DNA from 2 places in the Oricola indica genome. Region 1 is predicted to be linked to the other one. Evidence: riboswitches for the same ligand, from Rfam matches in the RefSeq annotation. Region 1 holds a riboswitch; the other holds the start of a gene.
What was found. A riboswitch is a leader RNA that binds a small molecule or an ion and turns the genes downstream of it on or off. The one in region 1 is predicted to bind glycine.
Positions count from the first base shown of each region.

Region 2: another riboswitch for glycine. It lies ahead of ACQK2M_RS03635 (D-amino acid dehydrogenase); the one in region 1 lies ahead of gcvT (glycine cleavage system aminomethyltransferase GcvT).

Region 1 covers NZ_OZ245747.1:3,542,088-3,556,812, forward strand. Annotated here, with positions in the region: gene ACQK2M_RS17820 (class I adenylate-forming enzyme family protein) at 1-980, opposite strand, end outside; gene ACQK2M_RS17825 (tripartite tricarboxylate transporter permease) at 1,257-3,206, opposite strand; gene ACQK2M_RS17830 (Bug family tripartite tricarboxylate transporter substrate binding protein) at 3,372-4,304, opposite strand; gene ACQK2M_RS17835 (class I adenylate-forming enzyme family protein) at 4,432-5,880, opposite strand; gene ACQK2M_RS17840 (porin) at 6,129-7,208, opposite strand; gene ACQK2M_RS17845 (porin) at 8,081-9,205, shown strand; glycine riboswitch at 9,365-9,448, shown strand; gene gcvT (glycine cleavage system aminomethyltransferase GcvT) at 9,604-10,707, shown strand; gene gcvH (glycine cleavage system protein GcvH) at 10,712-11,080, shown strand; gene gcvP (aminomethyl-transferring glycine dehydrogenase) at 11,089-13,875, shown strand; gene ACQK2M_RS17865 (DUF423 domain-containing protein) at 13,949-14,323, shown strand; gene ACQK2M_RS17870 (MurR/RpiR family transcriptional regulator) at 14,336-14,725, opposite strand, start outside.
Region 2 covers NZ_OZ245747.1:684,335-699,059, reverse strand. Annotated here, with positions in the region: gene ACQK2M_RS03660 (ABC transporter permease) at 1-1,893, shown strand, start outside; gene ACQK2M_RS03655 (Bax inhibitor-1/YccA family protein) at 2,115-2,891, shown strand; gene ACQK2M_RS03650 (N-acetyltransferase family protein) at 3,001-3,579, shown strand; gene ACQK2M_RS03645 (DUF2794 domain-containing protein) at 3,586-3,999, opposite strand; gene ACQK2M_RS03640 (DUF1223 domain-containing protein) at 4,420-5,100, opposite strand; gene ACQK2M_RS03635 (D-amino acid dehydrogenase) at 5,306-6,574, opposite strand; glycine riboswitch at 6,762-6,856, opposite strand; gene ACQK2M_RS03630 (NAD-dependent epimerase/dehydratase family protein) at 6,994-8,214, shown strand; gene ACQK2M_RS03625 (hypothetical protein) at 8,333-8,746, shown strand; gene ACQK2M_RS03620 (NUDIX domain-containing protein) at 8,753-9,313, opposite strand; gene ACQK2M_RS03615 (glycosyltransferase) at 9,391-10,218, shown strand; gene ACQK2M_RS03610 (NAD-dependent epimerase/dehydratase family protein) at 10,215-11,099, shown strand; gene ACQK2M_RS03605 (VOC family protein) at 11,139-11,522, opposite strand; gene soxR (redox-sensitive transcriptional activator SoxR) at 11,609-12,073, shown strand; gene ACQK2M_RS03595 (alpha/beta hydrolase) at 12,315-13,994, shown strand; gene ACQK2M_RS03590 (DUF779 domain-containing protein) at 13,991-14,359, opposite strand; gene adh (aldehyde dehydrogenase) at 14,427-14,725, opposite strand, start outside.

The DNA.
Region 1 (14,725 bases):
CCTGAAGGCAGCGTATTTCCAAACTCGTCCACGGCCTCTACGGTCATGCCGGTTACCGGTTTGCCGACGGCGCCGTCAATCGACGCTAATTCTTCGTAGGGCGATAAGGCGACAAGTCCGAGTTCGGTCAATCCATACGCCGGGATGAGGTGGTGGCACAGCTTTTCGTTAGCGGCTTCTAACATGCGAGGGGCACAATAGGATCCACCTGTATAGATGGAGTTGACCTTCTGAAAACGGCGGGGGGTTGTTTCAAGTGCGTTCAGCATTCCAACGAGTGAATATGGCGGCGCCGCCAAATATGTCGGCTGATAGAGTGCGATAGCGTCAAGTGCTTGCTCATGGGACAATGTGCCAGTCAAAACAACCTGACCGCCCTTTTTCCATGTTATAAGCATGTCAATGAAGCTGATCATCGTACCCGCAAGAAACAGCGACAGATAACGGACATCGCCATCGAAAAATACTTCATGCTCTTTTAGCTTAATCCGAAAGTCCAAGTTTGCACGGTTGGCATGAAAAAGCTTGTTGTTTCCCGTTGAGCCCGACGATGCGAACAGCGCGGCATACTGAGGGTTTTTCTCAGGCCGTTTCGGCGTGCCGCGCGGCTGTGTCCAATCGGAAGTCAATGGGACAACGCGTTTTGCGGGCATTGATTGGCCCCGCAATGACGTATCATCCGAAAGCAGAACATCAAGCTCGACATTATGGTTGGCGTAGACTGACGGGTCCTTGGGAAAAGCAATAGTCATCCCGGCGCGCATCAGACCACAGTACAACAACAATTCCATGTACGGATTGCCGCAGCGAACCCCGACAAGGCTGCCGGGAGCGATATTCGATGCTAACGCCAAGGCCGAGATGTTTCTGGTGGCGTGCGCGAAGGCGGCGTAACTCAAATATACGTTATGACCGATCAGTGCGAGCGAGCTCGGATTTCGCTTGGCGTGTTCCTCGATAGCCTTGAAAATATCGACCATTATTCCGTCACTTCCGCATCGGTTCCATTGTTTGACATGTCCAGTTTTTCTATCATTTTGCAGCGGGGTCCGAAACTATGTTCTCAAGTCAAGATCGACAAAGAGGGCTGCGGCGTAGCTCACGACCAAGGCCCTGTGCCCCTTTAGCTTCGGGACTTAAACCCTCATACATTCTGATCGTTACCGGCATTCATCGCGGATGAAACGTTGGGATCCGGCAGGCCTTCGTCGCACAGGAAACCGACCATTTGCCGCGGCCATTTTAAAAGTTTTCCATCATGTAAATCCGAACAGGAGCGGGTCTGGCCATGGCATGGCAAGCAGCAAATCAAATATTAGCCAAATCACCAAGGTTGCGCCTGCGGTGATAAAAAACGCCGCCTTTGTGGATGTTTTCGCCCGAAACTTCAGGTTTGCCAGCAGGAATCCGATTATTGATAAAAACCATCCAAAGCACAGGAAGCACACCAGGAACGCGCCAATATTGGCGAGATATCTGATGTGCCAACCGGGGACACAGATTGCATTGCGAAGCGGCACATCTTGAATCAGAGCAGTGCGCATCAAGCGCAAATCGTTAAGAAACAGGATCGCCGAGAGTGCAACGGAGACGGAGAATACGACGATCGGAAACAAAGACGCCCCGAGCGGCCAGTCCTTCGATGACATGAGACCGAACAATGAAAATGCCAACGCGCAAATGCTCATGAACATAGCCGGGACGGAGAAATTCGGTCGGTCATCGCCACCGCGTTGGCGAAGAGCTCTCAGCCATTCGGGCAGGTAGCGAAAAAAACTTGCGATCGCCAGCGCAAGTATGATCATGACGATGGGTCGTGTCAGCCATGACCAGCCGTAAATCGAATGGGAAATAAAGAAGTACCGCTCGACGCTCGGTCCCAGAATGAAGCCGAGTGCGAATGCCGGCTTTGACCATTTCGCCGCATCAAGAGCGAGTCCAATGATCCCGAATACAAAGAGCACGGCAAAATCGCCGGCATCCCTGCTCGCCTGAAACGCTCCAAGCACAACGAAAACAAGGACGACAGGAACAATAATACCCGATGAAACCAACGAAAGACGCGCGAAGTACGGACTCAGGCCAAGGCAAATCACGGTACCCATGATATTTGCCAGTCCTATTGAGAATACCATCACGACCGTCAGGTCGAGATGCTTAGTGAGCATGTCCGGACCGGGCACGATACCCTGAACCATGAGCGCGCCAAGCAGAATGGTCATGCTGGCACTACCAGGAATGCCGAAAGCAACAGTGGGTACCAGCGCGCCGCCTTCCTTGGCATTGTTTGCAGCTTCCGGCGCTATCACGCCGCGCACATCACCTTTGCCAAACTTGTGATCGCCTTTTACCGTGCGATTCGCGATGCCGTAGGCGATCCAGTCGATTATGGAGACGCCTATGCCAGGTATCGCACCGAGAATTGCACCTAAAGCGCTCATCCGAGCGACCAAGGGAAGATTAGAAAGCGTATCCCGAATACCGGCGAAGAGGCTGTTATTTGGCGACACAGGCAAATCGCTGTCCACAATCGACTTCGATTTCGACAGAACAAAAAGCTCTGGAATGCCGAACAAGCCCAAGAAAAGCGGCACCAGAGGAATCCCCTCCCAAAGATAGACGGTTCCGTATGTCCATCTGTCGGTAGCGGTTTGAGACGATAGACCTATTAGAGCCACGGCAAGTCCCGCGCATACGGAAAGCAGCCCGCGAAGAGGGTTAGCGGCCGATAGGGTCGCAACCATCGAAAGACCGAAAACTGCTATGGCAAACAGTTCTGGCGACGCGACGTTGCGAACGACAGGTTGCATGACCGGAATTGCAAGGGCCAGTGCGACGGCCCCTACGACGCCACCTATCATGGATGCGCTGAATGCTGCACCAAACGCGCGGCCGCTTTCGCCGTTGCGGGCCATCGCATGCCCGTCGATAACCGTGGCGGCCGATCCCACCGTACCTGGAACGCCAAAAAGGACCGCTGAAATTGTGTCGCTTGTCGTGGTCACCGATCCCATGCCGAGCAGAAGCGCAATAGCGGCATAGGCATCGAGATTGTAGGTGAACGGCACCAGCAGCGCCATTCCGATTATACCGCTCAGCCCCGGTATGACACCAATCACCAATCCGCATAATACGCCAATGAAGAGAAACATGAGCCGCGCGGGCTCGCTCAACTCAACGAATGCCGAAAAAAAAGCGTCGGCCAATCTCTTACACCGCTTCTATCGCGAATTGGCGGAGTGCCGGTTGAATCCCCACACCTTCAATCCGACCCTCCCCAATCACGACCGCAAGATGCGATCGCCTTTTCAGTCTCATACTTCGATGCGCTCTCGGAACGTCAACTCAACCCGAAAGCGCCCCAAACCGACCTATTCCAAAAGCTCGGTTGCCCGCTTCAGGGCCGCCTCATCGGATGCCTGAAGGTCCTCGACCATCTGTTGGATTTCATCGCCGGGAACCGCATCCACGTCCAGCCCGAGCGACGCAGCCTCAGCGAGAAACTCTGAATCTTCTGTCATCTTCGTAAAGGCCTGGCGAAGTGTATCCGCAACTTCCGGATCCGTTGATGGCGGAGCGACAAAGGCGCGATAGAAGCGCAGCGGCGCAAGAACCAGCGCGGCAGCTTTCTTGTCCAAGTCAGACTCAATCATGTCGTAGAAGAGCGGAAGATCGGGAAGATCCTTGTTTTTCGTCAAACCGATCTGGCCGATCCGGTTAAACTTGTTCTCCTCCGGCGAGCCTTTCAGCGAAGACCATGAATAGCCGCAGCGCGCTTGCAACTCGTCCTGCTCCATCGCGAGCATGATTTCCGGGCCGCCAGGATAGCCGGTGACGATCCTGAAATTCGCGCCAAACAGATTTTTCAACAATGCGGGGAACTGATAAGTCGTCGCACCCCGGTCGGTTGCACCGACAATGAAATCCTTCGAGAGGAAATCCTCCACAGTGGAGACGCCCGACTGCTTCGTCATGACGCAGACGGATGTCTCGTTGGCGAGGCTGCCGATCCAGACCAGCTCGGTCGGATCGAAGCGCGCGCCCTTCTCGTCGAAAAGCGGAAACGTCGACATGGACGAATTCACCAATGCGATAAGGGAGCCGTCATTTGCGTCGCTGGCAACGGTCGTCAGTGTCAATTTCAGGCTGCCGCCTCCTGGCTGATTCTGGACAACAAAATCCGGGTTGCCCGGCAGATATTTGCCAAGATGGCGCGCAACCAGCCGACCGAACGTGTCATAGCCGCCGCCGGCGCTGTATCCGACGCGAAGTTCCACCGTATCAGCGCTGAATTCCGCTGCCATGGCGGAAATCGGAGACATTACAATCGCAGATACGAATGCACACGCGGCCATCAATGCTGACCTAAGCGGCCATGCGCAAAGCGCATTCCCTTTAAGACATAGAGACATGGGTATTCCTCCCTTTTGTTTAATGTTTGGCAGGCGATTTAATCTGCTCGAGCACCGCTCGCCTGTCGATCTTTCCGTTCGTGTTACGTGGTATGGAAGAAACGCGACGGATCGAATCGATCCGATAAATCTGACGGTTTTTCTCAAGGAACTGATTCAGCTGCTCCAGCTGAATGGGACCGCTCGACTTGACCAATGCTACGATCACGTCATATCCCGAAGCACTGCGAAATGGTCCGACGGCAACGTCCTCGATCCCGTCAATACGGATCAAAGCCGATTCGACACGTTCAGGATCGACCTTGTTACCGCCCATATTTATGACGCTGCTCTTCCGTCCGGATATGATCAGATTGTTTTTCTCGTCGACACGACCAATATCGCCCGGATAAAACCAGCCGTCCTTTAGCGGAGAGATCAACTCGCCGGAGCTAAAATAGCTCAGCGGACTTTCGGCAGGCGGCTTGACGCGAAGTTCGCCGGTTTCGCCTTGTGGAAGCGGCGCTCCGGAGTCATCCACCGTCTCAACCGCCAAGCCCGCCATGATTGCGCCGACTGCGCCATCGATACCGGCAATATCTTCCAGTTCGGCGAAAGCTATCCGGCCAGTTTCCGTCGCACCGTAGGACGTAATCACGTGCGAGGCGAGAAGCTCCTTTGCACTCGCACGCACCTGCGGTGAACAATAGGCTCCAGCTACCCTTAGGTAGTCGATTTTCCGTAATTTGCGCGGATTTGTCTTCAATCCCTCCAGTAGCGACACGAGGGTATAAGGCGGCGTGTTGACATAGGTCGGCTGGAAGACCGTAATCGCATCCAGCGTTTGGGCTGGAGGCATCGCGTCAAGGCGAACAACCTGACCGCCTTTTACGAGAGTAATGACAGCGTCGAGAAAACTTGTCATCGAATTCGGCTGGGAGAGCGTCATGAAGCGCATGTCCTCGTGGAACCACGGCTCCCCCGATTTCACATCTACGCGATAATCTATGTTCTCACGCGATGCAAAAAGAAGCTTGCTGGCGCCGGTCGAACCGGAAGATGCGAATATCAATCCATAATCGGTCGGTTCTATCTTCCGATTGGAGAATTCGTGCGGCTGCACCCAATCCGGCGTCAAGGGAATATGGCGTCGGGCAGCGACATCCTTACCACCATGCGTGCTTCCGTCGGTGAGTAGAACATCCAGCACGACGCCATGTTCGGCATATGTCGATTTGTTACCCGCGATACCTACCCTCATACCGGCGCGCATCAGGCCGAGATTTGTCAGGATTTCCACATTGGGATTTCTGCAGCGGACGCCCACAAGGCTTCCAGGCGAGATATTCATTGTCAACGCCCTGGTTGCGATATTCCTGATGCCATCCGAAAGGCCGGAATAGTTCAGTGACGCAGCGGGGCTTATAAATGCATAACTACCGGGCGTATGTTTTGCGTGGCGGTCGATAGCATCGAATATGTCTGTCATGGCGGAGCTACAATTATCGGCTGGCAGGAGTGCTGGCTTTCCCTAGCATTCCTTGGCGTGACGCGGAATGATTCCCTTTGGATATTTTCAGGCCAAGCCATCTATCCGAACAGATTTCCTGAAGCCTTACCGATCCGCACCAAAAAGCAAGATTCGCAATCTCACTCCTGAAATCAACTATCCGCATCCAAACGAAAAAACCCGGCGGTTGCCCGCCGGGTTCGTCTTACAAGGCATGCACGCGAGGCTTAGAAGGAAGCCTGGAAGCGCAGGAAGTTGCTCCAACCGGTGGCATTTTCCGGATCGCCGGTGTTGCCGTCGTCGAAATCCCAATACTGGACGCTTGCCTTCACTGCGAGATTCGCAGCCAGAGCGTAGTCGAGCGTCACGCCGGCCTTCCACATCGTGTCTTCCGGATCGCCATCGCCAGTATTGTACCACGAACGGTACGAGAAGCCGGGAGTGACCGTCAGCTTGTCGCTAACGGCAGCGGCGTAGGACACTTCAGCGACCCAATGCAGAGCACCGCCATCATCCGGGCTCGTCGCGCTCCCAGTGTACATGTTGACGTTGTTTTCAGCCCAGGTACCGCGAGCCTGAAGCGTACCCATGCCAACATCGGCAGAGATACGGCCGACCACACCGCCGCCAGAGGCTCCGAAGTCATAGAAGCCGGTCACGGTTGCCGCAATAGCGCCGCTCGTGAAGCCGAGCTGGCCCGTCGCACCGAACTTGGCGCCATCTTCGCTATCCCAGACGAGACCATCGTAAGCATCGATCGACGCACCGAAGCTGATGGCACCGGCAGTGCCGGAATACTGGATCGAATGGAACTTGTTGGTCAGACCGTTGGAGTCGGTTTCACCGTTGATGCCGTTGTCCAGGAAGCCACCGAAGTAACCCATGGTCAGGCCGGCGAACGACAGCTTGACGACGTCGAGGTCAACATCGCTGCCACCAGGAGTTTCGAACTCGAGGTAGGTTTCGATCGGGCCGATTTCGCTGTCGGTCCAGGACGAAAGAGCGAACTGGCCAGTCGATGAGAAGCCCATCTTGGCTGCATCTTCGTCCGTGATACCCCAATCGGAGTCAGCACCGTCCATGCCGCCGTCATCAGACCAATGGCTGATCTGGAAACGTGCCCAGCCCGAAATCTTCAGGCAGGTTTCGGAACCCGGAATGTAGAAGTAACCGGCACCGGCCGCGTCGCAGACGCGAACGTATTCGACCATTTCCGGTTCCGGGATGATCACAGCGTCGGCAGCGCGAGCGCCGGAGACAGCGACGAGAGCCGCTGCGGAGCCGAGGAGAAGGCTCTTGATTTTCATTGTCTGACCTCCAGTCAAAGTTAAAAACGGGTCTGGGTATTTAGCTGAAGGACAGCGACCTGTCCCATCCCCTGGTTCGAAAGAAGCACACTTTCATGTCCAACTCTCGCAACGATAAATACCGAAAGCAGAATCCGGCGCAACAGCCCAAGGCCTTGAAAATGCGGGCCGGCACATCTTCCCTAGGGTGATGTTGCAGAAATGACACGGCTTTCGCAGGCGCATCCGCGCAAAAGCGCCGGAATCCCGACAAACCCTAACAAACAGATAATTTGTCAGACGAAAAAGTTCGAAAACGATTCGATTCGAAACGGCAGTCGAGCGACGAGGCGATCAAAGATGCCTCTTTATTAATGCCGCAGATGACGCCTCTCTTTCGTTCGCCCTTTGATAATGAAGAAATCAGATCGGGCACAATCGACATCGAGAGGCATTAACAGAATGCCGAGCGGATTGTCGCCACCAGTTGGCGCAGGAGCCTCAATCTAGATTCAAAGAGCGCATTCCCTCCGGACCGAGTCCCGGATTCGGGCCGATTCGGCAAACTTGCAAAGATCTACCGGCGTGGAAGCCAGCGCCCTCAAAGGCGCGAACCGTCCATCGGAATGGCAAGATCTCATTACAAGACCTCGCAATCGGCCAATTCTGTGTCTTTCGGGCAACAGCGCATCTCAAACCTTCGAAAATCCAAAATTTGCAGACCGAAACAGCTTGCCCCGCAATCCTGAGGAGAGTGTATTACGCTCCGGGATGGGCGAAGTTCGTCGATCTTTCAACCATGGGGTGAAGTTGTTAATGCCGGTTTGGGGGCAACCCGTCTGATAGAGCATTGGCACCTTTGATCCGTCGAAACTTTGACTGGAGGTCAGACAATGAAAATCAAGAGCCTACTTCTCGGCTCCGCAGCGGCCCTCGTCGCTGTCTCCGGCGCTCGCGCTGCCGACGCCGTGATCATTCCGGAACCGGAGATGGTCGAATACGTCCGCGTCTGCGACGCGGCCGGTGCCGGCTACTTCTACATTCCGGGTTCCGAAACCTGCCTGAAGATCGCAGGCTGGGCCCGTTTCCAGATTAACCATACGTCGGACTCTTTTGATAATGGCGCTCTGGACGGATGGGGCACGACCGCGGAAGATGCCGGCAAGATCGGCTTCGCTTCGACCGGCCAGTTCAACATCTCGTCCTGGACCGACAGCGAGATCGGCCCGATCGAAACCTATGTCGAGTTCGAAACTCCCGGTGGCAGCGATGTTGACCTCGACGTCGTGAAGCTCTCGTTCGCTGGCCTGACCATGGGTTACTTCGGTGGCTTCTTGGACAACGGCATCAACGGCGAAACCGACTCCAACGGCCTGACCAACAAGTTCAACTCGATCCAGTATTCCGGCACTGCCGGTGCGATCAGCTTCGGTGCGTCGATCGACCAGAGCGCGGATCTCGGCAATGTGTGGGACAGTGAAGATGGGGCCAAGTTCGGTGTGACCGGCATGCTCGGCTTCTCATCGGGTGCCATCTCAGCGACCGTGGTCGGTTACTACGATCTCGGCACGGAATTGGGCGGCGTCGTCGTTCGCGGTTCGGCCGATATCGGGCCGGGCGCACTGCAGGGCCGCTTCACCTGGAACCAGGGCGGCAACGTGGCCGGTACGGGAACGTCCATGTACGCCACCGCGACGTCGGACAGCCCTGATCCGGGCGACGATGGTCACCTGCATTGGGTCGCCGAGGCGTCCTATGCGGCCCAGGTCAGCGACAAGTTGACCGTTACTCCGGGCTTCTCCTGGAGGCAGTGGCGCAACGACGAGTTCGGCAGCGAATCTGACGACCGCATGTGGAAAGCCGGCGTCACGCTCGATTACGCTCTGGCAGCCAACCTCGCGGTCAAGGCGAGCGTCCAGTACTGGGATTTCCGCGACGCTAATCGCTCTGCCGTTCCGGGCGGACTTGACGACGCCACGGGCTGGAGCAATTTCCTTCGCTTCCAGGCTTCGTTCTAATCGTCTGACGCAAGTCAGTTGATGAAAACCCGGCGGGCAACCGCCGGGTTTTTTTTGCGCGCTTCATACAGTCGACGCGATTGGAGCCCTGTCTACGGAATCGGCGTGACACGCACCTTTCCCCGCGCTAGTCTCCAAACAGCTCACGGGTTTCGGCCCGGTCCGTCAGTGGGAGAGCGCCGAAAGGCCGCCGAAGGGGAAATCGCCCGAAATCTCTCAGGCAAAAAGAACCGCTGACTGATCAAGGCACTCTGGAAAGTCGGGGCAAATGCCCCGCGCCGAAGGTGTAAGTGTTCCCGACAGAGTTCCGGGAATGCGAGTCTCTCAGGCTTCCGACAGAGGGGCACATCCCGCCATCGCCGATGGCCGGGTCGTGCTGACTGACGGAAAGGGTGCCGATGACCGAGAGCGATTCGCCGAAACAACTGCCACTTCACACGCTGCATGAGCGCGCGGGCGCGAAATTCGGCCCGTTCGCCGGATGGTCCATGCCCCTCTCCTATCCGCTTGGCGTGATGAAGGAGCATCTGCACACGCGGACCCATGCCGGATTGTTCGACATCTCCCATATGCGGCTTTTTGAGGTGGCCGGCACCGACGCCGCAGCGTTCATTGCCCAAATCTGTCCGGTGGAGGCCGGCTCACACCCCATCGGGGCGAGCAAATATACCTTCCTGCTCAACACCGACGCAGGAATCCTCGACGACCTGATCGTCACCCGCCTTGCCGACGACCGCTTCATGATTGTCGCCAATGCGGCGCGTGCCGAAGCGGACGAAGCCTGGATGCGCGATGCGCTCCAGGACATGAATGCGACGATCGAAGCACTCGACCGGGTTTTTCTGGCGCTACAGGGGCCGGACGCGGCGCAGGTCATGACCGATTCCGGCTTCGACATCGCCGGAATGTCCTTCATGAGCGGGATGGAGCCGCGGCCCGGCTGGTTTCTGACGCGCTCCGGCTACACCGGCGAGGACGGTTTCGAGATCGCCCTGCCCCATGACCGGGCCGAAGCCTTCGCCGACAATCTCGTCATGGACGAACGCGTCGAATGGATCGGCCTTGCCGCGCGCGACAGCCTGCGCCTCGAGGCCGGTCTTTGCCTCTACGGAAACGATCTCGACGAATCGACCGACCCGATCAGCGCGGGACTGACTTGGGCTGTTCCGAAAAGCCTGCGCGAGGGTGGCTCCTATATCGGCGCCGAACGGCTGGCGGAAATCCACGCCTCCGGCCCGGAAGAAAAGCGCGTCGGGCTGCAAGCCGAGGGCCGGCAACCGGTGCGCGCCGGAGCAATTCTGACCGACAGCGACGGCAAACCCGCCGGACGCGTCACCTCGGGCGGGTTCGGCCCTTCCGTCGAGCACCCCGTCGCCATGGGATATGTGCGCACAGATCTCGCTCAGCCCGGCTCCGAGGTTACCGCTGATGTCCGCGGACGGCAGGTGCCGATGCGTGTGACCAAACTTCCCTTCATCGTCAAACGCAGCCAAAAAGGATGAACCCTTGAGCACCACCTATTACACCGAAGACCACGAGTGGATCCGCGTCGAAAACGGCGTGGCGACCGTCGGCATCACCGAACATGCCCAGGAGCAACTCGGCGACCTCGTCTTCGTCGAACTGCCCTCGCCCGGAGCCAGTGTCTCGAAAGGTGACGCGCTGGTGGTGGTCGAATCGGTCAAGGCGGCATCGGATGTCTACGCGCCGGTGGATGGCGAGGTGAAGAGCGTCAACGAGGCGCTGACGTCCGAGCCCGGTCTTATCAATTCGGCTGCGGAGGCCGATGGCTGGCTGTGGACGATGAGCATCGCCGACGAAAGCCAGCTCGAAGGCCTGATGGACGCCGACGCCTACAAGAACTCGCTGGACTGAGGATCGCCATGAACGCCGTGACAAGCGCATTCGACCGCCGTCATATCGGCCTGTCCGAGGCGGATATCCGCGCCATGCTGACGAAGATCGGCATACCGTCCGTTGAGACGCTGATTTCCGAAACCGTGCCGGCCGCTATCCGGCTCGATCGCCCGCTCGACCTGCCGGAGCCCGCGAGCGAGGCGCAGGCGCTCGGCGAATTGCAAGCCATGATGGCACGCAACACGGTGATGAAGAGCTTCATCGGCCAAGGCTATCACGGATGCCACGTGCCGCCGGTGATCCAGCGCAACCTGTTCGAGAATCCGGCCTGGTACACGGCCTATACGCCTTACCAGCCGGAAATCAGCCAGGGACGGCTGGAACTCCTGTTTCATTTCCAGACGCTTGTGGCGGAATTGACCGGCCTGCCCGTCGCATCCGCCTCGCTGCTGGACGAGGCGACGGCGGTGACGGAAGCCGTCGGCGTGGCGTTGCGCCATCATCGCGACAAGCGGCGCGAGATCGTCTTTGTCGGCGAACCGCATCCGCAGACACTCGATGTCGTCCGGACTCGTTGCCACGCGCTTGGCATGACCATCGCAGATGAGATCGGCGGGAACACCGCAGCCGTGGTCGCCTCATGGCCGGATACAAAAGGTGTGTATGGCAATCACACAGACACGATTTCGCGCGCGAAGGATGCCGGCGCGTTGATCGTCGCCGTCGCCGATCCGCTGGCGCTGACGCTGCTCGAAACACCCGCGTCATGGGGCGCGGATATCGCGGTCGGCTCGATGCAGCGTTTTGGCGTGCCGCTCGGCTATGGCGGGCCGCATGCCGGCTATATGGCGGTGTCGGATGCGCTGACACGGCTGTTGCCCGGCCGTCTGGTCGGCGAATCGGTTGATGCCATGGGCCGGCCGGCCTACCGCCTGGCCTTGCAGACCCGCGAACAGCACATCCGCCGCGACAAGGCGACCTCCAATATCTGCACCGCGCAGGCGCTGCTCGCCAACATGGCGGCGGCCTATGCGATCTGGCACGGGCCGAAAGGACTGCGCGCCATTGCAGAGCAAGTGCACGGGTTGGCGGCGCGCTTCGCGGCAGCCGCCGGCGTGACGGGCACCAGGTTCTTCGACAGCGTTACCGTCCGGGCTCCGGGCCAGGCGAAGGATATCGCAAAGGAAGCAGAAGCCGGCGGCAGACTGATGCGCGTGATCGATGAAGACACGGTCTCGGTCACCTTCGACGAGACCTCGACCGACGCCGATCTTGACGCGCTGGCAGGGCTTTTTGACAAGAAACTGCCGGATTCCGCATCGGAAGCGCTGCCCCCGCGACGAGACGAAGCTCACCTCCTCACCCAGCCGGTCTTCCATGAAAACCGGTCGGAAACGGAGATGATGCGCTTCCTGCGGCGGCTCGCAGACAAGGATCTGGCGCTCGACCGGGCCATGATCCCGCTCGGCTCCTGTACGATGAAGCTGAACGCGGCCGCGGAAATGCTGCCGGTGAGCTGGAACGAAGTGGCCAATCTGCATCCCTTTGCACCGAAGGCGCATGCGGAAGGCTATCATGCGATGTTCGCCGATCTGGAGAGCTGGCTCGCGGAGATCACAGGGCTCGACGCGGTTTCGCTACAACCCAATGCCGGTAGCCAGGGCGAATATGCGGGCCTTCTTGCAATCCGGCGCTACCATGAATCGCGCGGGGACGATCAGCGCACCGTCTGCCTGATCCCCTCCTCCGCGCATGGAACGAACCCGGCATCCGCCCATGTCGCCGGGCTCGACGTTGTCGTCGTCAAATGCACGGATACCGGCGATGTCGATATCGGCGACCTGACGGAGAAGGCCGAAGCCAATGCGGACAGGCTCGCGGGACTGATGATCACCTATCCGTCGACGCACGGCGTTTTCGAGGAAGGTATCCGCGAAATCTGCGATATCGTCCATCAACACGGCGGACAGGTCTATCTGGACGGGGCCAATCTGAATGCGCTCGTGGGGCTGGCGCGGCTCGGCGATTTCGGCGCCGACGTCTGCCACATGAATTTGCACAAGACCTTCTGTATTCCGCATGGCGGCGGCGGACCGGGCATTGGTCCGATCGGGGTCAAGGCGCATCTCGCTCCGTTCCTGCCGGGACATGTCTCTGAGGGAACCGACAATGCGGTGGCCGCAGCGGCTTACGGCAGCGCTTCGATCCTGCCGATCACATGGATGTATATCCGCATGATGGGCGCGCAGGGACTGAAGCGGGCGTCGGAAATGGCGATCCTTTCGGCCAACTATATCGCGACGCAGCTCGAACCGCATTATCCCATTCTCTACAAGGGCCGGAAGAACCGTGTCGCGCATGAATGCATCGTCGACACGCGCATCTTCAAACACACGGCAAGCGTCACGGTGGAAGACATCGCCAAGCGCCTGATCGATTACGGCTTTCACGCGCCGACCATGTCCTGGCCCGTCGCCGGGACACTGATGGTCGAGCCGACGGAATCCGAACCGAAGGCGGAGCTGGACCGGTTCTGCGACGCGATGATCTCGATTGCGGGCGAAGCCGAGCGGGTCATGCAGGGAGACTGGCCGCGCAGCGACAATCCGCTCGTCAACGCGCCGCACACCGCCGACGATGTGCTGGCCGATGACTGGGCTCATCCCTACCCGCGCAAACTGGCGGCGACACCCGGTGGCGATACGGCGGCCTCGAAATACTGGCCGCCGGTCGCACGCGTCGACAATGTACATGGCGACCGACATTTGGTGTGCACCTGCCCGCCGGTCGAAAGCTACGCAGCCAGCGGCTGAGGCGAAAGGTAGCGGCAAGCAGGCTTGTCCCGGCGCATCACCAACCGCATATGCGCCGGGAAGGAGAAACGCGATGACGCAACCAGCCGACAAGAACCGTGCCATGCTGCTGGGCGCAGGCATTCTGGGGATCGGCGGCGTTGCGGCGGCCGCGGCAAGCGCGCATGCGGCGAGTGATCCGCGCCTGCTCGGTTCGGTCGCTCTCGTCTGTATCGCTCACGCGCCAGCGATGCTGGCGCTCGGACTGTCCGGCCGAAAAGACCTTATTCTCCGGCTCGCCGGCCTGCTGCTCTTTGCCGGCGCGGCTCTTTTTTCCGCGGATATCGCCATGCGGGCCTTTGCCGGCGACCGGCTTTTCGCCATGGCCGCGCCAAGCGGTGGTATCGCGATGATGGCGGGTTGGCTCGCTGTCGCGGTTTCGGCGTTCACCCCATCTCGGGAAGCATGACGCCTGCCCCTGTCAGTTCTGGTTTCTGAACAGCTTCGTCTTTCCGAACATCGACTCGAGTTCCTCGATACGATCCTTGGACTCCTCCCACCTCGCCGCCTGAACGTCGGCGATCAGAGCCTCGACAAGCAACATGATGGCGATGGTCGAGTCCCAGCTCGACGGCGCCTCAACGAGCGCATGGAAGCAATGATCGGCAAGACGGCTGATCGGCGATCCCCACTGGTCCGTGAACAGGACAATGCTGCAGTCTCGATCGCGCGCCAGCCGCGCCAGCTTGAGCATGTCCGATTCGTATCGGCGGATATCGAACAGGACGAGCACCGCCGTGTCGTCGATATCGAGCAGATATTGCGGCCACACATTCGGTGACTGGCTGAGCAGCGTCACGTTCGCGCGAAT
Region 2 (14,725 bases), 2.9 Mb from region 1:
CCTGCCGGAACGACGACAGATGAATTGCGTGCCATCGAGGAACGCGCCAACACCGAATACCGCACGTCCGGCTGGTCGATCCGCAATCGCGGCAATGCCGCGCCATCCCTCACGGCCAATATCGAACGCTTCGCGCAGTTCCTCACCCTGGTCGGCCTCACCGCGATGGTGACGGGAGGTGTCGGCGTCGCCAATGCGGTGCGCGCCTTCCTCGATTCCAAGCGCAATGTGATCGCCACCTTCAAATGCCTCGGCGCGCCGGGCGGATTCGTGACGCTGGTCTATCTGATCCAGATCCTGGCCATCGCCGGGGTCGGCATCGCGATGGGCCTCGTCCTCGCATCGCTCATGCCGTGGGTCGCGGCTTGGGCGCTGGCGGATTTCGTTCCGCTCCCCGCAAGCCAAGGGCTCTATCCCGGTGCGTTGGCGCTGGCCACGGCCTTCGCGGTTATCACCACACTGGCCTTTGCGATCCTGCCGCTCGGCCGCGCCCGCGACATTCCCGCAACCGCGCTCTTCCGCGAACAGACCTTCGACGGCGAAACCAATCCGCGACCGGCCTACCTAGCCGCCGCGATCCTGCTGATCGCGCTTCTGGCGTGGCTCGCCGTCGAAACGTCGTTCAGCCGGAATATCGCGATGACCTTTCTTGCGGGGATCGCCTTTTCCTTCGGCGTGCTGCGGGCGGTTTCGATCGGTGTCCAGGCGTTGGCGAAACGTGCGCCGCGCGTGCATTCGACCTCGCTCCGCCTCGCCATCGGCAATATCCACCGCCCCGGCGCGCTGACACCGTCCGTCGTCCTGTCGCTCGGCCTGGGCCTGACGCTGCTGGTCAGCCTCGCGCTGATCGACGGCAATCTGCGCCGCCAGATCTCCGGAAACCTGCCCGAGCGCGCGCCGAACTTCTTCTTCGTCGACATCCAGAACGACATCATCTCGGATTTCTCGACGCTGCTGACGGACGAGGCCGGTTCGGAAGCCGTTCTCCAGCGCGTGCCGATGCTGCGCGGACGCATCGTGGAACTCAACGGACAGGACGTCGCCACGATGGAACTCCCGCCCGAAGGCGGCTGGGTTCTGCGCGGCGACCGCGGCATCACCTATTCGCCCGTCTTGCCGGAAAATTCCACGCTGGCCAAGGGCGACTGGTGGCCGGAGGACTATGCCGGCGAACCGCTGGTCTCCTTCTCCGCCGAGGAAGCCGGCGAGATTGGCGTCGGCATCGGCGATACGGTGACGATCAATGTGCTCGGCCGCAACATCACCGCCCGCATCGCCAATCTGCGCCAGGTCCAGTGGGAATCGCTCGCCATCAATTTCGTGATGGTCTTTTCGCCGAACACATTTGCCGGCGCGCCGCATGCCTGGCTCGCCACGCTCACCCTGCCCGATGCGGACACGGCGCGCGAAGCCCGGATCCTGCGCGACGTGACGCAGGCCTTTCCGGCCGTAACCTCTGTGCGCGTCAAGGATGCGATCGATCTCGTCAACCGGCTGATCGGCCAGCTTGCCACCGCAATCAGGGCGGCAGCCGCCGTGGCGTTGATTTCCTCGGTGCTCGTACTGGGCGGCGCGCTTGCCGCCGGAAACAGGGCGCGCGTTCACGATGCCGTCGTGCTGAAGATGCTCGGCGCGACCCGCAGAATGCTGATCGGGGCCTTCTCGCTGGAATATCTCATGCTCGGGGCGGCGACCGCGCTGTTTGCGCTCTTCGCGGGCGGGGTTGCCGCATGGTTCGTGATCACGCAGATCATGAACCTGCCCTGGCAATTGCTGCCGGGTGTCGCCGCCGGGACGCTGGTTACCGCGCTCGTGCTGACGGTCGGATTCGGGCTCGCGGGCACTTGGCGCATCCTCGGACAGAAGGCCGCCCCGGTTTTGCGCAATTTGTAGGAATTCCGGCAATCATTCCTTAACCATGCCGTACGGCAGCCCTCCGGGCGGCGAAATGACGAATATGTGCGGCACCTTTTCGCGCATGCGCGGTCTTGTCTGCGCCGCATTGGCACATCATATTACCCACAGGCATGCTGGAGTCCCGCCAGCGGCGCCGCGGTACGGCATGTTGACGCCGGCCGGACACCCGACGGGATTTGAGAAGCACAGAGGATAAAATGGCTGACCTTCGAAACATGAACGCGCGCGCCGGCCAGGCTCGAACTTACGACGCGAGTATCGATCAGGGCCTTCGTGCCTACATGATCCGCGTCTACAACCTGATGGCGCTCGGTCTCGCCATCACCGGTTTCGCCGCACTCGGAACCATGATGCTCGCGACCACGACAGATCCGTCCGCAGCTGTCGCACAGCTCGGAAACGGCAAGATGCTGACCAGCGTCGGCAGTGCACTCTACGGCTCGCCGCTGCGCTGGGTCGTGATGCTCGCCCCGCTCGGCATGGTGTTCTTCCTGAGCGCCCGCATCAACAAGATGAGCGTCTCGGGCGCGCAGATGGCCTTCTGGGTCTTTGCCGGCCTGATGGGGCTGTCGCTTTCGTCGATCTTCCTCGTTTACACGGCGGCAAGCATCGTCCAGACCTTCTTCATCACCGCGACGGCCTTCGGCGCACTTTCGCTCTACGGCTACACGACCAAGCGCGACCTGTCGGCGATGGGTTCGTTCCTGTTCATGGGCCTGATCGGCATCATCATCGCATCGCTGGTGAACCTGTTCCTGGCATCGTCCGCGCTGCAGTTCGCGATCTCCGTGATCGGCGTTCTGGTCTTCGCCGGCCTGACCGCCTACGACACGCAGCAGATCAAGGAGATGTATTACGAGGGTGACGGCGAAGCCGTTGCCGGCCGCAAGGCCATCATGGGTGCGCTGCGCCTCTATCTCGACTTCATCAACCTGTTCATGTTCCTGCTGCAGTTCCTCGGCAACCGCGAATAGGACAAGTCGGTATTCCGACCCAAAAAGGCGGCCTTCGGGCCGCCTTTTTCAATTGTGCGGCGCGCTGAAAACGGCTTCACTGGCGCGACAGCATCTCCAGGCCCGATTCATGCCCGCCCTTTCGATCCGCGACGCGCGCTCCTCCGACATTCCCGCCATCACCGCCATTTATCGCGACGCCGTCCTCAACGGCACCGCCAGCTTCGAACTCGACCCGCCGGACGAGGCGGAGATGGCGAAGCGACAAGAAGCGGTTCTGGCGGGCGGCTATCCCTATATCGTCGCGGAAACGGATGAAGGCGGCATTGCCGGCTACGCCTACGCCAACGCCTTCCGGACCCGGCCGGCCTATCGCTGGGCGGTGGAGAACTCGGTCTATATCGACCCCGCACTGCAGGGAAAGGGCGCCGGCCGCGCGCTCATGATCGCCCTGCTCGACCGTGCGGAATCACTCGGCTTCCGGCAGGTGATCGCGGTCATCGGCGGCTCCGCGCATGTCGCCTCGATCCGCCTGCATGAAAGCCTCGGCTTCGAGATGATCGGCACCTTCAAGGGATCCGGCTTCAAGTTCGGCCGCTGGCTCGATACGGTGCTGATGCAGAAAGCGCTCAATGGCGGCGACACGACAGCGCCCGACGAGAACGCCTATCCGGGAACGCTCTATCGTCCGCCCGCGAACGCGCGCTGACCAAGATCAGTTCGAGGCGACGATTCGCAGCGGCTTGTCGAAGACCTTGAGCACATTTGCGAGATCCTGGCCGCGCTTCATCACCATGCCCGAGGCCGAAACGATGCTGTAGGCGCCCTGTCTGCGCGCCAGTTTCGGGTTTTTCTCGATGCGGTAAAGCGGACTTTCCGACGCCCGCCGGAAGACCGAGAATACTGCCCGGTCCTTCAGGCTGTCGATGGCGTAGTCGCGCCATTCGCCGGCGCCCACCATCAGGCTGTAGATTCTCAGGATCTGGTCCAGTTCGCGGCGGTCGAAACGGACTGTTTCGAAGGCCTGCCGGCCTGTCGCGGCCGTCGGGAGGGGAACCACCTTTTCGCCCCGATCCGTGCTCTCCTCCCGTAGCCGGACCGCGCCCTTTGATATTTCGTCCTCGGACATTCCTTCTCCCGCTGGTTCGTATGGGAAGTTTGCCGTGTTTTGGCGTGGTTGCAAGGGCGTGAACGAAAAATCGCATCACAGAACCGATTTCAAATCCTTAACAATTTCTTGCCGTTTCGCTCACAGTTTGGAACATCGTGTTCCGATCAGTGAATCCCTGACACCTTTTCGCCGCAGTTGAGACACAACTCGGCCCGGATTGCGGATGAATTTTTGGGTGTTGCCGATTGTGTTCCGCGACAAGTTTCGGGGAGCGCAACTAGCAAGGTAGGTGGCAGCCGGTTCACGGCGCTAGGCTTTGTCACCGAAGGACCGGTTCGGTTGAGGTATTGGAAACCTCTAGCCCCCCAGCCCCCCGATGCCACACCGCACCGGTCCGTACCTTGCTTTCGCGATCTGCCGATAATCGCTCAAAAAGCGTCAGGATGATTGGCGGGGAAGGATGGCTGCGCCTATGATCGCACCGGGACGGCCGCCTTTCGTGGTTTTCTGGAGCAGGACGGCGCAGCCATCGGCATTCTTGGCGGCAAGTTCCGACCGCGGAATATCCACCGTCATTGCCTCGCCCTCCCACATTCCGATGGTCTGGTAATCGGTGACGGCATTGACGTAGGAAATCGTCTTGCCGGCATTCTCGCCGCGGTCGATCGCGACATCCGCCTGCCGGACGAAATAGACCAGAACGAGATGGATCTTGTCGCCGCCGGTCGGCGCGCCCTCGGCGCTCACCCGCATGCGGTCGCCCATATCCTCGAATCTCAGTCCGACGGTCAGGCCGAGCCCGCGGTCCTTGTCGCGGGCCATCATCTCGGAAATTTCCCGGTAATGCCCGCCATTGGTATGCGACCGGCCATTGATGACCGCCTGCGGCGTGTAGACGCCGCGACGGTTCAGCCCTTCGGCATATTCGTATTGTCGTCGTGTATTGGCGTCCGAACCCAGCGTGTCCTGCCAGCCGAGATAGTCCCAATAGTCGACATGGTAGCCCAGGGCGACCACATCGTCGCGCGCCGCGAACTTGGCGAGCGCCAAATCGGCGGGCGGACAGGAATTGCAGCCCTGGCTGGTGAAGAGCTCGACAACCCCGAGCGGCTTCTGCACACTTTCATCCGCCTGCGGCGCGGCCGCCGGAGACAGTGCCAGAAGACTTGCGGCAATTGCCGTTATCGCGAAAGACCGTTTCACCGAATGCCACCCATTCCCTTCATGACCCCGAGAATAGGCACTCACCGGTTCAACAGAAAGTCACGTTAGGGTGACAAACGCCCGCCGAACCGTGTCCGGCGGGCTGAAATGCGGCTTTGCGCTATTCCGCGGCGACCAGAACCGGACGGAAGAACGGCGCGCGGCCTTCACTCGGAAGGTCGTTTCCGATAACGTCCGCCACCGCCTCGGCGGTCGCGGCCGACAAGGTCCACCCGAGATGGCCGTGACCGGTGTTGTAGAAGACGCGCGGCGCACGCCCACGTCCGAAACGCGGCATCATGTTCGGCATCATCGGCCGCAAGCCGGCCCACGGCACGACATTTTCCGTGCTCACGCCGGGAAACATCGTTTCGCACCACTGCGTCAGCGGGCGAATCCGGTCAGCGCGAATGTCGCGGTTCTCGCCCGTGAATTCGGCGGTTCCGGCGATGCGAAGACGGTTGGCGCCGAGCCGGCTGGTGACGATCTTGGCGTCGTCGTCGAGCAGGCTGATCCACGGCGCGGCGGCGCGGCTCTCGGCCCCGTCGAGATTGACGGTGATCGAGTATCCCTTGACCGGATAGATGTTGACGCGGTCGCCCAGTTGCGCGGCGAATGCCCGGCTGGCGATGCCGGCGGCGATCACGATGCCGTCAAAGCGTTCCTCGTGGCGTTCACCGCCCTGTTCGAACCACACGGTCACGCCGTCGGGATCGCGCTGGAGACGCGTCACCGACGCCCCGCCGACGAAGCGCCCGCCTGACCGCCCGACCGCGTCCGAGAGGCCCGTCGCGAATTTGTGGATATCGCCGGTCGAATCGGTCTCGGTGTAGAAGCCGCCATGGAAATCGCCGGTCAGCGCCGGTTCCATCCGCCGCATCTCGTCCGGCGAAACGGGAAGCCTGTCGAGACCCGCCTGGGCGTAGAGCAACGAAACCTTGGCCGCGTGATCGAAACCCTTGCGATCGCGATACACATGCAGGATGCCGCGCTTTTCGCGGTCGAACTCGATGCCGGCCTCCTGCGCCATCCGCTCCATATGGCCACGCGCGGCCAGGGCGAGACGCACCGTTTCCATCGTGTTGCGCTCATAGTGCGGAATGCTGGCGATGAATTCGGCGACCCAGGACAGCTTGTGCCAGCCGGGCTTCGGGTCGAACAGAAGCGGCGCATCCTTGCGCATCATCCACTTCAGACCCTTGAGCACCGTCGACCAGTGGGTCCACACTTCGGCGTTGGACGCCGATAGCTGGCCGCCATTGGCGAAGCTTGTTTCCATCGCCGCGTAACGCTGGCGGTCGAACAGGGTAACGTCGTAGCCGCGGCGGATCAGCGACCATGCGGAAGTCGTTCCGGCAATGCCGGCACCAATGACTGCTATTCGGGTCATGTCGGTTCCTCTCAGATGACCATGGCGAACCGGCGCTTCGCGCGCTTTTTCGGCTCGCACCCCATCTGTCAGGAACCTGAGAGCTTTGCCCAGGGCTCCGCCATATTTGGCTGGATGCCGCTGGCCGGACCGTCCGGCTCGGGCTTTCTCCTTCGGTGGGCGGCAAGCCGCCACTCTCCAGATTGTTGCCGATCGCACGGTCCTTCTGCCTGAGAGTTTCCGGGGCGGTTGCTCCTTCGGCGCCGGCTCCTGTGTGGACCCGGTCTCTCCCGTGCGATACTTGGTCGCCGCATATCGCAAAACCCGCGCCTTCGCAACGAAATCCTGTTAAAGGCGGAGAAATGTGACAGCCGCTTTTCATTTCTGTCACAAAACGCTTTTATCAGGCATCAACGACGTCAGGAATCAGGAATATACCCATGAAAATCGCAGTTCTCGGCGGCGACGGCTTCGTCGGCTGGCCGACCGCGCTCCATCTCAGCGACCAGGGCCATGAAGTCCATATCGTCGATAACCTGTCGCGTCGCTGGATCGATACCGAACTGGGCGTTCAGTCCCTGACGCCGATGGACTCCATCCAGGAGCGCACGCGCATCTGGCATGAAGAAACCGGCCGCAAGATCCATTTCCACCTGATCGACCTCGCCCGCGACTACGAGGTGTTCAAACAGTGGCTCGTCGAACACACGCCGGACGCGATCATCCATTTCGCCGAGCAGCGCGCCGCGCCCTATTCGATGAAATCCGACCGCCACAAGAACTACACGGTCAACAACAACGTCAACGCGACCCACAACGTGCTGAACGCGCTGGTCGAGACGGGCGTTGACGCGCATCTCGTCCATCTCGGCACGATGGGCGTCTATGGCTACTCGACCATCGGGGCCGCGATTCCGGAAGGCTACCTGCCGGTCGGCATCGAGACGCTGGAAGGCGACACGGTCTCCCAGGAGATCCTCTACCCGTCCAATCCGGGTTCGATCTACCACATGACCAAGTGCCTCGATCAGTTGCTGTTCCAGTTCTACGCCAAGAATGACGGGCTGCGCATCACCGACCTGCACCAGGGCATCGTCTGGGGCACCCATACCGAGCAGACCCGCAAACACCCGCAGCTCATCAACCGCTTCGACTATGACGGCGACTACGGCACGGTGCTCAACCGCTTCCTCATCCAGGCCGCCATCGACTATCCGCTGACGGTGCACGGGACCGGCGGCCAGACCCGCGCCTTCATCCACATCCAGGATTCGGTGCGTTGCATCGAGATCGCGCTGAACAATCCGCCGAAGGCCGGCGAAAAGGTGGAGATCTTCAACCAGATGACAGAGACCCACCGGGTCCGCGACCTGGCCGAGATGATCTCCAAGATGACCGGTGCGAAAGTCGCCTACCTGCCCAACCCGCGCAAGGAGGCCGCCGAGAACGACCTGATCGTGAAGAACGACAAGTTCCTCGGCCTCGGCCTCGACCCGATCACGCTGGAGGAAGGGCTGCTCGACGAGGTTGTCGACGTCGCCAAAAAATTCGCCTACCGCGTCGACCGCAGCCGCGTACCCGCCGTGTCCGCATGGACCAAGGACATCGCCAAGACGGTCGAGAAGGATCCCGAAGGCAAGCGCCTCAAGTCGGTTTCCTGATTGCAGCCGGGTTCCTCGCGATATCCCTGATATGCGGACCTCCGGGCCATAGGCCCGGAGGTCTTTTTCGTGTTAGCCTTCCGTAGCGTGACCAGTCGCGCACCGGGAGGGGACAGACATGAAAACGGTTTCAATCGCGCTCTTCGCGCTGGCGACGCTCGGAACTTTCGCCTTCGCGCTGAAGCTCCTGTTGGCGAAAACCTATTTTCCCTATCATCAGCAGGTTACCGGCAAGGCCTGGCAGGATCTCGACCCGGGCGTGCGCACTGTCATCGGTGCTTTCATGCGCCTGTTCGGCGGCGCGCTGATGGCGGCAGCCGGCACGACCGCATGGATGCTCTGGCTCTATGCCACGGGTGTCGCCGTTCCGGCCCCGCTCGTCGCGCTCCCGGGCCTCGTGATCGGGCTTGTAACACTCGGCGTGACGACCACGCTGTTCGCCAGTGGCGGCACGAAGGCGCCGCGCGGTCAGGTTGCGATTCTGGTCGGGATCACGATTGTTGCAGTCATCGCCGGATTGCTGGCGAACTGACCCGGATCAGAACACCTCAGGACGGCGCAACCGCAACGCCTGCAGCAGGAAAACGGTCTTCATGTCGCAGATTTCACCGCTGGCCGCCTGCCGGACGGCCTCGGCAGCCGAAATCTCGACGACCTCGATTTCCTCATGCTCGTCTTCCGCGCCGCCGCCCGCGCCCACCCTGTCTGCCGAGCCATAGGCCGCAAGATAGAGATGCATCTTCTCCGTCGCGCAGCCTGGCATCGTCCACAGTGCGCCCGCCGGCTCGAGATCGGAGAGCCGGAGCCCCGTTTCCTCCATCGCCTCGCGCCGCGCGGCATCGGCGGGGTCCTCGCCATCGGTGACACCCGCCGGCGCTTCCAGCAGCAGCGCGTCCGCGCCGACGAAGAGCGGCCCGGCGCGGGGCTGGCGCACCAGCGTGACGACCCGGCGCTCCGGATCGTAGGGCAGCACGCAGGTCGCGTCGCCATGATCCTCGACCTGTCGGGGATGCTCGGATCCGTCCGGACTTTTCATCGTCACCAGATGAAACCGGCCCCAGCCGTCGTGAATGGTCTTGATATTGTCGATCACATGCACTGAAACGTCTCCCGGTAGCGGCCTTCATTGAACACATTCACCGCCACCCGCCAACAGGGACCGCCAGCAGGATCGTCATGACCGCCAACGCCGAACGAAACGCCTATGTCACGCTCGTCACCAATCGCGACTACGCCGATGCCGCGATCGCGCTGGTCCGCTCCATCGTGCTGACCGGCGCGAAGGCGGACATCGTCGTGCTTCATACCGGCGCGGTCGATGCGAAGGATCTCGAACCCCTGAAGGCGCTCGGCGCGCGCTGCATCGAGGCGGACCTGCTCGACACCTCGCCTGAGTTCAACGCCCGCCACCAGCGCGACCGGCTGCATGCGGACGCGCCCTTCACCAAGGGCAACAAGCCTGCCTTCCACACCCCGCTCGACAATTTCGCCAAGCTGCGGCTCTGGGAACTCGAACAATACGACAATTGCGTCTTCATCGACGCAGATGCCCTCGTGGTCCGCAATATCGACCGGCTGTTCGCCTATCCGGAATTTTCCGCGGCGCCGAATGTCTACGAGGGGCTTGGCGACTTCCACCGGCTGAACTCCGGCGTCTTCACCGCAAAGCCCTCGAAGGCGACCTTCGCCGCTATGATGCAGCGGCTCGACCGGCCGGACGTCTTCTGGCGACGCACCGACCAGACCTTCCTGCAGGATTTCTTTCCGCAATGGCACGGCCTGCCGGTCTTCGACAACATGCTGCAATATGTCTGGTTCAACATGCCGGAATTGTGGGACTGGAAATCCGTCCATGTCGTCCACTACCAGTATGAAAAGCCCTGGCAGGCCGATCATCCGAAACGCGCGCAATTGCAGCCCCTAATCGATCTATGGCAGGCATATCGCACCGGCGAGAACATCCCGGATATCGACACGCTCGCCAATCCGGCTTCGCCCGAATGAAAGTCCTCGTCACCGGCGGAACCGGCTATGCCGGCCGCTTCATCGTCGAAGCCTTGCTGGCGGGTGGGCACGGCGTCGCCGTGATGGGCAGGACAAGACCCGACGATGGGTTCTATTCGGCCCCGGTGGATTTCATCGCGGGCGATCTCGACCCTGAAAGCGCCTCGCCCGGGCTGTTCGAGGGCGCCGAAGGGTTCGTCCACGCCGCCTTTCATCATGTGCCGGGGAAATTTCGTGGCGGCGAGGGAGACGATCCGCAGACCTTTCGCCGGCTCAATGTCGAAGGATCGCTGGCGCTTTTCGAGGCCGCGAAACGGGCCGGCGTCGGCCGCGCCATGTTCCTGTCGAGCCGGGCGGTTTACGGCACCCAGCCGCCCGGCGCAATACTGACCGAGGAGACCGATCCGCATCCGGACACGCTCTACGGAGCAGTGAAACTGGATGTCGAGAACGCGCTCCGACAGATGGCGGATGAAAATTTCCTGCCCGCCTCTCTGCGCGTCACCGGCATTTATGGCCCCGCCGGACCGGGCCGGGCACACAAATGGGCGGGGTTGTTTGCCGACTACGAAGCCGGCATCAACATCGCGCCGCGCGTCGGCACCGAAGTCCATGGCGATGACATGGCAAGAGCCGTACGGCTGATGCTGGAGGAGGACGGAAACGCGATCCACGCCGCCTCGCCGAGCCTCGTCTTCAACGTCTCGGACCTTCTTCTGGACCGCACAGAGTTGCTCGCCAGCTACTCGCGAGCTGCGGGCATCGACCGTCCGCTCCCCCGCCGCGCCGACGCCTCCGCCTACAACGCGATGGACTGCTCGCGGCTGAAAGCGCTCGGCTGGACGCCGAGGCAGACGCTCGATCTCGGAGGGTTGGCCTGAAGAGCGCCGACTACTCTTCCCGCAGGCAGGCGAGAGAACTCACGCGTAGCTCACCACCTCGAACTCGATGCCGTCCTCATCGTCGAAATAGAAACGGCGGCCGGGCTCGTAGTCGGCATGGTTGTACGGTTCGTAACCCATGGCTTTGACCTTTGCTTCCACCGCGTCGAGATCGTCCACGGTAACGCCGATATGGTTGAGGCCGCCGCGTGTGAAATAGCTTTCCGCGGCCGGGTCTCCCGGCGTGCCCTTGGCGTAAACGGCGAGATAGCTGTCCTCTGCGCCGACATGCACGGTGAAGCCTTCATACTTGGCGCTCCCCTTCCAGCGGATTTTCCAGTCCAACAATTCGCACAGGCGCTGCGCGGTTTTCTCCGGGTCGGAAACGGTAATGTTGACATGTTCGAGAGCCGCCTGGGCCATGATTTTCTCCATATCGGGATTTCGGATTTGCAGTGTTTACGATCTCAAGTTAACTTGAGGTCAAGCTATTTTTCATAGGAGTTTTCATGGCCCTGAAAGCGACCGACCGCCTGCCGATCGGCGAGCTGGCGCGACGCACCGGCATCGCGGTCTCCGCTATCCGTTACTACGAGGATCAGGGCCTTGTCGTATCGGAGCGCAATACCGGCGGACAGCGGCGCTTCCTGCGCTCCGACATCCGTCGCCTCTCCTTCATCCTGATCGCCCAGCAATTCGGTTTCACCTTGCCGCAGATCAGGGAGGTGCTGGACAGGCTGCCGAACGGCCGGACCCCCAACAAGGCGGATTGGACCCGGATCGGCGAGACATTCCGCGCTGAACTCGACCGCAAGATCGAGACGTTGACCGAGCTGCGCAAACGGCTCGACAAATGCGTCGGATGCGGTTGCCTCTCGCTGACCGACTGCACGCTCTACAATCCGCAGGACCGCGCCGCGAACAAAGGCGCCGGCCCAAGATACCTGATAGGAGACAAGCCCGAGGATCCGTGAAGCGGCGGGCCGGGTGGGACAAGGGTGGGAGCCATTCCCTGGGCCCGGCGGGAAACCGGGAAAACCTGACCGGTGCCCTGTACCACCACGCCCAGTTGACGCGGCCCGCCGCTCTCTTTCGAAAACGCGGATGGGCATGCATCGTTCCGCGCATGCCTTGTCCGCTTGAAACCCTTGCATCACAATCGCGGTTGCGCGCTGGGCCGAAGGAAAATCCAACCGGCGACATCACGGGGAAACCATGGCCGAAAAGGACTATCATCCGATTCGCGAGACACCGATCCCGGTGCTGCCGCTGTCTGTCGGGCTCGTGTTCTTCGCGGCGGCCCTGACCCCGTCCCTCATTCCCCGCGAATGGCTCCTCGAAGGTGTGCTTGCGGGCCTGGTCGCAGGCATCGGCTATATGGTCGGGCGTCTGTCGCTGACGGTGTGGCGGCTGATGGAACTGCCGCTGCCCCGAGGCCGGTTGGCCACGGCCGGCGATGCGATCGTTCTCCTCCCCGCGGCGAGCCTGGCGCTATGGAATCTGCTCCGCGCCGCCGACTGGCAAAATTCGGTGCGGGTGCGCGTCGGCATGGAAGCGACCGATGAAGCTCATACGCTGCGCCTGTTCCTTCTCGCGACGGCGGTTTTCCTTCTCTGCCTGCTGATCGGATTCCTCGTGCGCCGTCTCTACGACCTGGTCCGCAACCGGCTGGACAGGGTGATGCGCCGGCGCACGGCCAATGTCCTTGGCCTCGTCGCAGTCGCCCTGATCCTGATCGTGGTGACCCGTGACGGCATCACCCCCGCGCTGATGAATTTCGCCGACGATTCCTACGAGGCCGCGCAGGACCTCTTCGACCCGCAGCGCCCGCCGCCCTCCGATCCGCACATCGCCGGCAGCGTCGCCTCGCTCGTCGATTGGGGCGCGATGGGCAAGCCGGGCCGCGACTTCGTGTTGAACGGTCCCGACGCCGGCGACATCAGCGCCTTCACCGGCAGGGCGGCGAAAATGCCGATCCGCGTCTATGTCGGACGCGCCCAGGCGGACACGCCGGAGGAACGGGCCCGCATCGCGCTTGACGAGATGAAACGCGTCGGCGCGTTCGAACGCGAAATCCTGATGGTTTCCAGCCCGACCGGCACGGGCTGGCTCGACCCGGGCGCGCATGACACGATCGAATACATGCATGGCGGCGATGTCGCGACGGTCGCCGTGCAGTATTCCTACCTGCAATCGCCACTCGCCCTGGTCTTCGATACCGCCTCCGGCCTCGATCAGGCCACTGCGACGATGGACGCGATCTACCGCTACTGGACCACGCTGCCCGCCGAAACCCGGCCGAAATTCTACATCCACGGCATCAGCCTTGGCGCATGGAGCTCCATGTACGCCTTCGACATCTTCCAGATGGTCAACGACCCGATCGACGGCGCGCTGTGGTCCGGCCCGCCCTTCACCTCGGACCTGTGGCGGCGCGCGGTCGCGCGGCGCGATCCCGGTTCGCCCTTCGTCCTTCCTCGGGTCGGGAATGGCGAACTGTTCCGCTTCGCCTCGCAATATGCGCAACCCGGCGAAAACGGCGATCGTTGGGGGCGCATGCGCATCGTCTTCCTGCAATACGCCTCCGACCCGATCGTTTTCTTCGACCGGAACGCCTTGTTGAACCGGCCGGTCTGGATGCGCGAGCCCCCGGCACCCGATGTTTCGCCGGAGCTGAGCTTCATGCCCGTCGTGACGCAATTCCAGCTGGCCTTCGACATGGCCGTCTCGAAACATCTGCCGCTGGGCTACGGGCACAACTACGTCGTGGACGACTATATCGACAGCTGGGCCGAGGTCGCGCCGCCGGATGGCTGGTCGCCGGCGCAGTCGGCACGGCTGAAGGCGTGGTGCGGCCCGCCTTCGAAATTTGGCTGCCGCGCCGCCGGGAGCTAGGCCCTTTCCAGCGCCGCCTGTTCCTCCTGCGTAAAGATCCGCGCACGGGCGAGGAAACGCTTCTCGCGCCCATTGTCGAGGGAGAACATGCCGCCGCGTCCTGGCACCACGTCGAGGATCAGCTGCGTGTGTTTCCAGGCAGCGAATTGCGGGCCGGATATATAGACCGCGACGCCGTCGATCTCGCCGAGCTTCACGTCGCTCGCGCCGACACGAAAATCGGCCGCCGGATAACACATTGGCGAGGAGCCGTCGCAGCATCCGCCGGACTGGTGGAAAATGATCTCCGGGTGTTCCTGCCGGATGTCCGCGATCAGCTCGCGGGCGGCATCCGTCGCCTCGACCCGGTTGGGACGTTCGGTCATGTCCGCCTCCTCCTGCTGACGAAAAGGGGCCCCCGCGGGGGCCCCGGGCTTCTTTGGGAGGAGAAGGTCAGAAGAAGCCGAGCTTGTTCGGATTGTAGCTGACAAGCATGTTCTTGGTTTGCTGGTAGTGGTCGAGCATCATCTTGTGGGTCTCGCGGCCGATGCCCGACTGTTTGTAACCGCCGAAGGCTGCATGCGCCGGGTAGGAATGATAGTTGTTGACCCAGACCCGGCCCGCCTGAATGTGGCGACCGAAGCGATAGCAGGTGTTCTGGTCGCGCGACCACACGCCCGCGCCGAGGCCGTAAAGCGTGTCATTGGCGATTTCGAGCGCCTCGTTCTCGTCCTTGAAGGTCGTGACCGAAA